Regions from separate parts of the Phascolarctobacterium sp. Marseille-Q4147 genome, predicted to be linked through region 1. Evidence: riboswitches for the same ligand, from Rfam matches in the RefSeq annotation. Region 1 holds a riboswitch; each other region holds the start of a gene.

The links. A riboswitch is a leader RNA that binds a small molecule or an ion and turns the genes downstream of it on or off. The one in region 1 is predicted to bind S-adenosylmethionine.
Region 2: another riboswitch for S-adenosylmethionine. It lies ahead of metK (methionine adenosyltransferase); the one in region 1 lies ahead of KAH19_RS00485 (MetQ/NlpA family ABC transporter substrate-binding protein).
Region 3: another riboswitch for S-adenosylmethionine. It lies ahead of KAH19_RS05170 (methionine ABC transporter ATP-binding protein); the one in region 1 lies ahead of KAH19_RS00485 (MetQ/NlpA family ABC transporter substrate-binding protein).

Annotation. Positions count from the first base shown of each region.
Region 1 covers NZ_CP072874.1:123,583-126,857, forward strand. Annotated here, with positions in the region: gene KAH19_RS00480 (class I SAM-dependent rRNA methyltransferase) at 1-238, opposite strand, end outside; gene KAH19_RS00485 (MetQ/NlpA family ABC transporter substrate-binding protein) at 363-1,184, opposite strand; SAM riboswitch class I at 1,271-1,371, opposite strand; gene KAH19_RS00490 (Fe-S-containing hydro-lyase) at 1,479-2,045, opposite strand; gene KAH19_RS00495 (fumarate hydratase) at 2,061-2,906, opposite strand; gene KAH19_RS00500 (NADP-dependent malic enzyme) at 2,966-3,275, opposite strand, start outside.
Region 2 covers NZ_CP072874.1:1,657,062-1,660,336, reverse strand. Annotated here, with positions in the region: gene KAH19_RS07835 (efflux RND transporter periplasmic adaptor subunit) at 1-93, opposite strand, end outside; gene metK (methionine adenosyltransferase) at 295-1,473, opposite strand; SAM riboswitch class I at 1,576-1,684, opposite strand; gene coaBC (bifunctional phosphopantothenoylcysteine decarboxylase/phosphopantothenate--cysteine ligase CoaBC) at 2,330-3,275, opposite strand, start outside.
Region 3 covers NZ_CP072874.1:1,105,785-1,109,059, forward strand. Annotated here, with positions in the region: gene KAH19_RS05165 (methionine ABC transporter permease) at 1-293, opposite strand, end outside; gene KAH19_RS05170 (methionine ABC transporter ATP-binding protein) at 283-1,320, opposite strand; SAM riboswitch class I at 1,512-1,611, opposite strand; gene KAH19_RS05175 (YerC/YecD family TrpR-related protein) at 1,921-2,226, shown strand; gene hisZ (ATP phosphoribosyltransferase regulatory subunit) at 2,219-3,275, shown strand, end outside.

The sequences.
Region 1 (3,275 bases):
AGGCTTCGTCAAACTTATCATTAGTATTGGTGGAAATAATGCGCACACGGATTTTGGAATGGTCATTCACAAAGCCGGTGCCCAAATATTTGCCCTTGGACGTTACAACATCCACCAAGTCACCGTTGGCATACTCGCCTTCAATTTTAGTTACCTCTTCACCAAACACCCAGGGATGACCGCCGCGTGCAGCGCGCTCTCCCTTCGGGGTTACGAAAAATTTTGCATATTTACGCATATTCTACCTCACGATTTTAAGATTAGTATTTCTTTAAGTATAGCATATTTTGCAGGCGGATGCACAGAAAAAGACTGCCACCGAAATGCGTCGGCATTTCAGCGGCAGCCCTTCAATTCACAAATTAGAACGCTGCAACAACAGCGCCTTTGTATTTATCCTCGATGAACTTCTTAACCTCGGGAGAACGCAGAGCATTCATCAGCTTCTGGATTTCCGGACGGTTTTCGTCACCCTTGCGGACAGCTACGATGTTAGCATACGGAGATTCCTTCGGCTCGGTGAACAGAGAATCCTTCACCGGGTTCAGCTTAGCTTCCATAGCGAAGTTAGAGTTGATAACAGACAAATCGGTATCATCCATGGAACGCGGCAGCAGAGCAGCTTCGATTTCCACAATCTTCAGCTTCTTGTCGTTGCCAACGATATCGCCTACGGTAGCCTTAACGCCAACGCCATCCTTCAGCTTCAGCAGCTTAGCGCTTTGCAGCAGAGCCAGCGCACGGCCGCCGTTGGACGGGTCGTTCGGAATAGCAATTTTAGCGCCTTCGGGGATATCATTCAGAGATTTGATTGTCTTGGAATAAATGCCCATCGGCTCGATATGTACCTTGCCTGCAGATACAAGATTCATCTTGCGCTCGGAAACAAAGGTATCCAGATAAGGCTCATGCTGGAAGAAGTTGGCATCCAGCTCCTTATCGTTCAAAGCCAGGTTCGGTTTAACATAATCGCTGAATTCGATAATTTGCAGGTCTACGCCCTCTTTAGCCAAGGTGCCTTTGATCTGGTTGAGGATTTCAGCATGCGGTACAGCGGTAGCGCCAACCTTCAAGGTAACCTTTTTGTCAGCACCGTTGTCTGCCTTTTTGTCTCCGCCGCCGCAGCCTGCAGCAACAACTGCAAGGCTCACTAATGCCAGTAATGCAACTAATAATTTTTTCATCTTTTTTACATCCTTTCTTTATCCAACACGTCTTGCAAAACATCCGCCTAAGAAAAAAACTCCTTCTGAGGAAGGAGCCGGTCTTCCTCTCATCTTTCAAGATTACACTTGCAGGATGTAGCACCATAACCTTCGTCTGGTTGCCGGGCATCATCGGGCCTGTTCCCTCCGCCACTCTTGATAAGAGCGTGTTATTAAGATGTGAGTAATAATATATTATCCTAGTGTCTTTGTCAACATTAATCGCAAAAAAAATTAAGGGCAGAAAATCCTGCCCTTAATCTGTTAACAATGTTACTCTTTTTTATACTTGGCAATACCAACTTTATAGAAGTCATTACCCTCGCTGTCGATGCAGACGATAGCCGGGAAATCCTTAACCTCGTATCTGCGGATAGCCTCCGGTCCCAGGTCTTCGTAAGCAATCATGGTTTCGCTCTTGATTGATTGGGTGATAACAGCAGCAGCACCGCCTACAGCAACGAAATAAACAGCGCCATGCTTAGCGCAGGCATCAATAACCTCCTGGCTGCGCAGACCTTTGCCGATCATGCCGCGCATGCCCTGCTCGATCATGGTCGGGGTATATTTATCCATACGGCCGCTGGTGGTGGGGCCGGCACTGCCGACAACCTCGCCCGGTTTGGCAGGAGTAGGGCCAACGTAATAAATAACATTATTGGTCAGATCCAAAGGCAGCTTTTCGCCACGCTCCAGCGCTTCATACAAACGCTTGTGAGCAGCGTCGCGTGCAGTGTAGATATAACCGCTGATGCGTACAACGTCGCCTGCATGCAGGTCTTTGACAGTTTCTTCGGTCAGCGGAGCATTGATATATTTGATTACAGCTTCTTCACTCATCTTCAGGCGCCTCCTTTAAATTTCTGCTTCAGCCTTGCGTGCCTGGTGGCAGTTCAGGTTTACAGCGCAGGGCATACCGCCGATATGGGTATGGGTAAATTCAACATTTACAGCCAGAGCGGTAGTGCTGCCGCCTAAGCCGGAAGGACCTACACCGGTTTTGTTTACCAGCTCCAGCAGCTCGTCCTCCAGTGCCGCATAGCGCTCATCCTTATTGTGCTCGCCTACGGTACGGGTCAGCGCATATTTAGCCAGAATAGCGGCACGCTCCATATTGCCGCCGATGCCTACGCCGACGGTAATCGGCGGGCAGGGGTTCGGGCCTGCAGCACGCACGGTATCAACAACAAATTTTTTGATGCCTTCAACGCCGTCTGCCGGCTTCAGCATTTTCAAAGCGCCCATGTTCTCGCTGCCGCAGCCTTTAGGGCAAACGATAATTTTAACCTTTTCACCGGGAACAATCTTGGTGTGGATGATTGCCGGAGTATTATCACCGGAATTTTTACGATCAAATACCGGGTCGCCTACAGAGGATTTACGCAGATAGCCTTCAGTGTAGCCCTTTGCTACGCCTGCATGAATGGCAGTGTACAAATCGCCGTCAACGAAATGCACTTCCTGACCGATTTCCAGGAATACTACAGTCAGACCGGTATCCTGACACAGAGGAACAGCTTTTTTCTTAGCCAGCTCGAAGTTCTCAATCAAGGTAGCAAGGATTTCCCTGCCCAAAGGAGATTCTTCTTCAACAGCGGCATTTCTGATCTTGTCCATCATCTCCTGCGGGAGATAGTAGCAGGAATCCATGCACAGCTTGGCAATAACATCAGTGACTTCACTAACCTTTATTTCTCTCATGTTTTCATCCTCCTAAGCTCACATTGTCATTGTGAGAATAATATTTTTGATACTGCGGCTTAACGGCCGATGCGTTTAGCAGTATTGGCTCTTACAACCTCAGGATCTACAATTTTGCGTGCCAGGCCCTTTTCGATAGCAACCTTAGCTACAGCGGCAGCAACCGCCGGAGCAACACGCGGGTCAAAAGCGTCAGGTACTACATAGTCCTCACGCAGGTCTTTTTCGTCAATCAGGTCGGCAATAGCATAAACAGCAGCAACCTTCATCTCCTCGGTAATAGCGCGTGCGCGTACATCAATAGCACCGCGGAATACGCCCGGGAATACGGTTACGTTGTTAACCTGGTTCGGTCTGTCGCTGCGGCCG
Region 2 (3,275 bases), 850 kb from region 1:
CTGGATATTGCTGTAAATACGGTAGCCGATAATTACGCATACCGCAAGCAGCAGGCCAAGCGCTATCTTAACCTTGCGATTCTGTAAATTCACTTTCTTTCCTCCCTGCACCATGCCCTTGGGTTAATTATAATGGGGTAAGTTTAAATTCAGCTGAGTTTATCGTGGACAAATTATAGTTATAGATAATAATATTATACCTCTTATCAAGAGAAGTTAGCAAGTGCAAAGCCGCCGGCAGGCATAGAAAAAGCACGCTGCGGACAGCGTGCTTTCGACAGTTTTAAATTAAGCTTACAGGCCTGCCTGCTCGCGCAGTGCAGCAGCCTTTTCAGTATGCTCCCACGGCAGATCTACATCGGTACGGCCGAAATGACCATAAGCAGCAGTTTGCTTGTAGATAGGACGCAGCAAATCCAGCTCACGGATAATACCGGTCGGGCTCAGGGAGAAGTTTTTGCGAACCAGCTCAGCAATCTTGTCTTCGCTGATTTTGCCGGTGCCGAAGGTTTCAACCAGAACGGAAACCGGATGTGCTACGCCGATAGCGTATGCCAATTGGATTTCGCATTTATCTGCCAAACCTGCGGCAACGATATTTTTAGCAACGTGACGTGCAGCATAAGCAGCACTGCGGTCAACCTTAGAGGGGTCCTTGCCGCTGAAAGCACCGCCGCCATGACGAGCCATACCGCCATAGGTGTCAACGATGATTTTACGGCCGGTCAGACCAGCGTCACCTTGAGGACCGCCGATAACGAAACGGCCAGTCGGGTTGATGTAGTATTTGGTTTCCGCATCCAGCATTTCTGCGGGAACAATCGGTGCAATAACCTTTTCGATAATATCTTTGCGAATCTGCTCGTTGGAAACTTCCGGTGCATGTTGGGAAGAAATAACGATAGTATCTACACGAACAGGTTTGCCGTCATCATATTCAACGGTAACCTGAGTTTTGCCGTCCGGACGCAGGTAAGGCAGCACGCCTTCCTTACGAACCTTGGTCAGCTGCAGAGCCAGCTTGTTAGCCAGATATGCAGGCATCGGCATATAGCTTTCGGTTTCGTTGGTTGCATAACCGAACATCATACCTTGGTCGCCGGCACCGGTTTCTTCCTCAGCAGCCTGACCTTCCTTAGCCTCCAGTGCTTTATCAACGCCCATAGCGATATCAGGGGACTGCTCGTCGATAGAAATCAGCACGCCGCAGGTGTTGCCGTCAAAGCCAAATTTAGCACGGTTGTAGCCGATGTTGTTGATGGTTTCGCGGGCAATGTGTGCGATATCAACATAGCATTGGGTAGAAATTTCACCGAAAATGTGAACCTGACCGGTAGTAACGATAGTTTCGCAAGCAACACGGCCTTTAGGATCTTGAGCCAGGATGGCATCAAGCACAGCATCGGAAATTTGGTCTGCTATTTTATCGGGATGACCTTCGGTAACGGATTCGGAAGTAAATAATTTTCTCATTGGTAGCTCCTTTCATAAATAAAAAACGTTGTTGAGAGTGTTTAGATGGTATAAGAAAAGGCGTTCTCGTAATGAGAACGCCTTAAATTATTACTCTTAGCATTCTCATCTTACAGATAAACTGCAGGACTTAGCACCGTTTTACAGCTGTCACACTGCAATGGTTGCTGCGACTTCACAGGGCCATTCCCTCCATCGCTCTTGATGAGTTGTGTTAAATTGTTTACAGATGCCATTATATAACAAAATCAAGATAATGACAAGTACTTTTTTTACGAAAAATATGTGAAAATACTTTGTTGCAACTGCTTATGCTAAATAGAATTCAATTCTATTATATATAGAGTCATAATGCATACGTAGCCTTGCAAGCCTATCTTCCAAGAGCGCGGAGAAGGCTACAGATGCTATATGATTGCGACGACGGCGTACTACTGCTGCATCGAGAAACAGTCATAACGCAGATGCGACCTTGCAATCCCTACTCCAAAGAGCGCGGAGAAGGCTACAGATGCTATATGATTGCGACGACGGCGTACTACTGCTGCATCGAGAAACAGTCATAACGCAGATGCGACCTTGCAATCCCTACTCCAAAGAGCGCGGAGAAGGCTGCAGATGCTAGTATGATTGCGACGACGACGTACTTCTAGTACGTCGAGGAGCAGTCATGACGCAGATGCGACCTTGCAATCCCTACTCCAAAGAGCGCGGAGAAAGCTGCAGATGCTATATGATTGCGACGACGGCGTACTTCTAGTACGTCGAGGAGCAGTCATGACGCAGATGTAGCCTTATACGCGCTCTCTACGTAGAAGAGCGGTCATGACGCAGATGTTGCCTTACACGCGCTCTTCTAAGCGCGCTCGCGACGTATACGCAACGCCTCGTCCAAAATACGGTTCGCCACATCAACCTTCGGCATCTGCTCCAGCTCGCATACATCGCCGTTAGCATAAAGGAACTTAACGATATTGGTATCGGAGTTGAAACCGGCACCGGCAGCCGTAACATCGTTGGCTACAATCATATCAAGATTCTTTTTAACTACCTTTTCGCGAGCATTAGCCAACAGGTTTTGCGTTTCTGCAGCAAAGCCAACCAAAACCTGATGTGTTTTCTTAGCACCCAAAGTTTTGAGGATATCCGGATTTTTATCCATAACCACAGTCAGAGCATCATCTGTTTTCTTCTTAATCTTTTGGTCTGCCACATCACGCGGACGGTAATCGGCAACTGCCGCTGCCTTGATAACGATATCAACCGCATCATAAGCTGCCAGGCAAGCCTCCAGCATTTCATTGGTCGATTCAACCTGCACAGCCTTCACATTAGGCGGTACAGCAAGTGCAGAAGGACCGCTGATAAGCAGTACCTCAGCACCGCGCTCGGCAGCCATCTGAGCTACGGCATAGCCCATCTTGCCGCTGGAACGGTTGCCGACAAAGCGGACGGGGTCAATCGGTTCACGTGTACCTGCTGCGGTAACAAGTACCTTAAGGCCACGCAAATCGCCCTCACGGCCGGCAAAAAAGCTGCTCATGAACTCCACAATCTGCTGCGGTTCAGGCAGACGGCCTGGGCCGCTGGTGCCGCAGGCAAGATGACCGGAAGCAGGCGGCATTACAGTAATACCGCGGCTTTGCAGCTTAGCGATATTTTCCTGGGTTGCAGCATTAAGATACATACCGGTATTCATTGCTGGGCAGACAACTATCGGTGCCTGAGCTGCCAAAAGCGTAGTGCTCAGCAGATCATCCGCAATGCCATAGGTCATTTTAGCCAGAATATTAGCGGTAGCA
Region 3 (3,275 bases), 980 kb from region 1:
ATAGTCAGCGGCACAATTGCTGCGGTAGTACCGATGGAAGAGCCGACAATCATACGTGTCAGCGGAATAATTGCTACCATTAATATAATGAAAGGAGTGGAACGCGTTGCGTTGACAATCGCGCCCAGAATAGTGTTAAGCGGTTGGTTCGGCAGAATGTGGTCCTTGCGGGTTACGGTAAGAATTACGCCCAGCGGAATGCCGATTAAAGTGGAAAGTGCGGTAGAAGCGAAAACCATGTAGCAGGTTTCCCAAAAGGATTTTATTAAAAGGTCAATCATATCAGGACTCATAGCCAATTACCTCCGTTTTCAGATGCTGCTGATGCAGATATTCCAATGCATTTTTAATGCGCTCGCGGTTACCGGAAATCTCAATCAGCAGAGTGCCGAAGAGGACATCCTTCAGCTGGTCGGTATTACCGGAAATAATGCTTACGTCAACATCAAAATGTTTTACCATGCCGGAAATAATAGGCTCGCTGGCACTGTCACCGATGAAGGAGATACGTACCAGCAGCTTGCTGCCTTCGGTATAGGTATCGCTTAATTTCATCTGTTTAACGATATCAGGCAGCTCGGCGTTGATAACGCTCTTGGTAAATTCTTTGGTAGTGGGGTGCTGCGGATTGGTGAAAACGTCAATCATCGGGCCTTCCTCAATGATGTCGCCGCTTTCGATAACAGCAACGCGGTCACAGATGGTTTTTACAACCTCCATCTGGTGTGTAATCAGCACGATGGTCAGATTCATCTTTTTGTTGATGTCCTGCAGCAGATGCAGAATAGATTTGGTGGTCTGCGGGTCGAGAGCACTGGTTGCTTCGTCGCACAGCAGTACCTTAGGATTGCTTGCCAGGGCGCGGGCAATGCCTACACGCTGTTTCTGACCGCCGGATAACTGGCTGGGATAGTAGTTGGCACGGCTTTCCAGCTGTACCAGCTCCAGCAGAGGACGTACGCGCTTGTCGATTTCGCTCTTGCTCAGACCTTGGATTTCCAGCGGAAAAGCGATGTTATCATAAACAGTACGGCTTGCCAGCAGGTTGAAGTGCTGGAAGATCATGCCGATGCTCTGACGTGCTTTACGCAGCTGTGCTTCGCTCATGGCGGTCAGCTCCTGGCCGTCAACGAATACCTGGCCTGCGGTCGGTTTTTCCAACATATTGATGCAGCGCACCAATGTGGATTTGCCGGCACCGGAAAGACCGATGATACCGAAAATTTCGCCGGCCTTGATGCTCAGGCTTGTTTTGTACAGAGCATGGATGTCGCCGGCCTTGCTGTAGTAGGTTTTTTCTACATTAACTAGTTCTATCATTCTTGTGTTCCTTTCTAATGTGACTGCAAGTTTCAGCAGTCCTTATTTGAGTGTGAGAGATTATTTTCCAATAGAAGTCAGCGGATGTTGCTTGAGAGTCGCATTCTCCGGTGTACGTCTGCTGTCGGAATCGACGGCCGGCGTAAAAAAAATCCTTCACCGGCACGGCGAAGGATACGTTGCATCTGTAATCTTCATCTGCCGGAATTATCCGTTGGAATTGGCACCGTTCACTGATGTGTGGTTGCCGTAGCTTCATCGGGCCAGTCCCTCAGCTACTCTTGATGAAATCTCTGTTAAGTTTGAATGAAATAATCATACATCTATTTTAGGATATTGTCAACAGTTTTGCGTAAAATTTACTGAAAAACTGTAAAGCTGTAAAGCTGCGTCCAATGGATTTCAGGAATTGCTCAAATTATATCAAAATGCTAGGTAATTGTAAAGCGAAATGCGAAATTTTTTACAAAACCTGCGGAAAAAAGATTTTTTGTAAATTTTTCCTTGACTTTCGCAAGATAAAGTATTAAAGTATTTTTACGAGTTAGTGAGTTAAAGTACTATCGTTATATGCACGTAACGCACAGGAGGAAACTAAAAATGGCAGCAAATATTCATGATCATTTAACAGACCAATTATTCAAAGCGATTCTCAGCTTAAAGGATGAGGAGCAATGCTATAAATTTTTTGAGGATATCTGTACTATCAGCGAGCTGAAGGCCATGGCACAGCGCCTGGAGGTGGCGCGCATGCTGGATGAGGGCTGTATTTACGAAACTATCGTAGAGAAAACCGGTGCCAGCACCGCAACCATTTCACGTGTTAAGCGTTGTCTTGTTTACGGCGCGGATGGTTATAATTCTGTTATGCAAGTTATAAAAGAGGGGAAGAAAGAAGATGACTAATAAGGTATATCAGGTTCCCTACGGAACCAAGGATATTCTGCCGGGAGAGATGAAGACACGCCGTGGAATCGAAAATGCGATTATCAATGTTTTTGACAAATGGGGCTATGATGAGGTAAAAACACCCGATTTTGAATATGTTGATACCTTCGGCGCTGCCGGTACCAAAGGGGATTTCCGGTTTTTTGACCGCAGCAATAATCTGCTGGCACTGCGCAATGATATGACGGCGCCGATTGCCCGCCTGACAGCGACGCGCCTGCAGGGCGGCGAAAAGATTAAACGTCTTTGCTATCTGGCAAACCTTTACCGCTATGAAGAAATTCAGGCAGGACGCCAATGCGAATTTGAGCAGGCCGGTGTAGAAATGCTGGGTGCCAGCGGCGCTGCTGCCGATGCCGAGGTTATCGTGCTGGCAGCCGAAGCATTGCAGGCTGCAGGCTTGCAGAAGTTCGCTATCAGCCTGGGCCACGTTGATTTTATCAACGGCCTGGCGGAGGAAGCAGGCTTTGATGCTGCTCAGCTGCAGCAGCTGAAGGATTGCCTGCGCCGTCATGATGCTGTGGGTATGCAGCAGATGGCAGATGCGATGGAAAATATCCGTCCGGAAATCAAGCAGCTTTTTGCCGATTTCCTCTTCCTGCAGGGTGGCATAGAGCTTTTAGACAAAGTTGCTGCAATAGTAACTAACGCTAAGTGCCAAGGCGCTCTGAATGATTTGCGCAAAATCTATAAGCTGGTGGAAGCATATGGCGCTGCAGACTATTTGAGCTTTGATCTTGGCTTGTACCGTTCACTTGATTATTACACCGGTATGCTTTTTGAAGTGTATCTGCCGGAAATGGGTTATCCGGTGGCAGGCGGTGGCCGCTACGACAAGATGATGCAGCGCTTCGGCCTGGAGTGCCCGGCAACAGGTTTTGCTGTTGGCGTAGACCGCGTGCTGCTGGCTTTGGAGCGCAACGGCGTTGTTACCAACAACCGCACCTGGGACGTGCTGGTAGCCTGGAGCGAAGGCAAGCTGCCGGAGGCGATTGCCAAAGCGACAG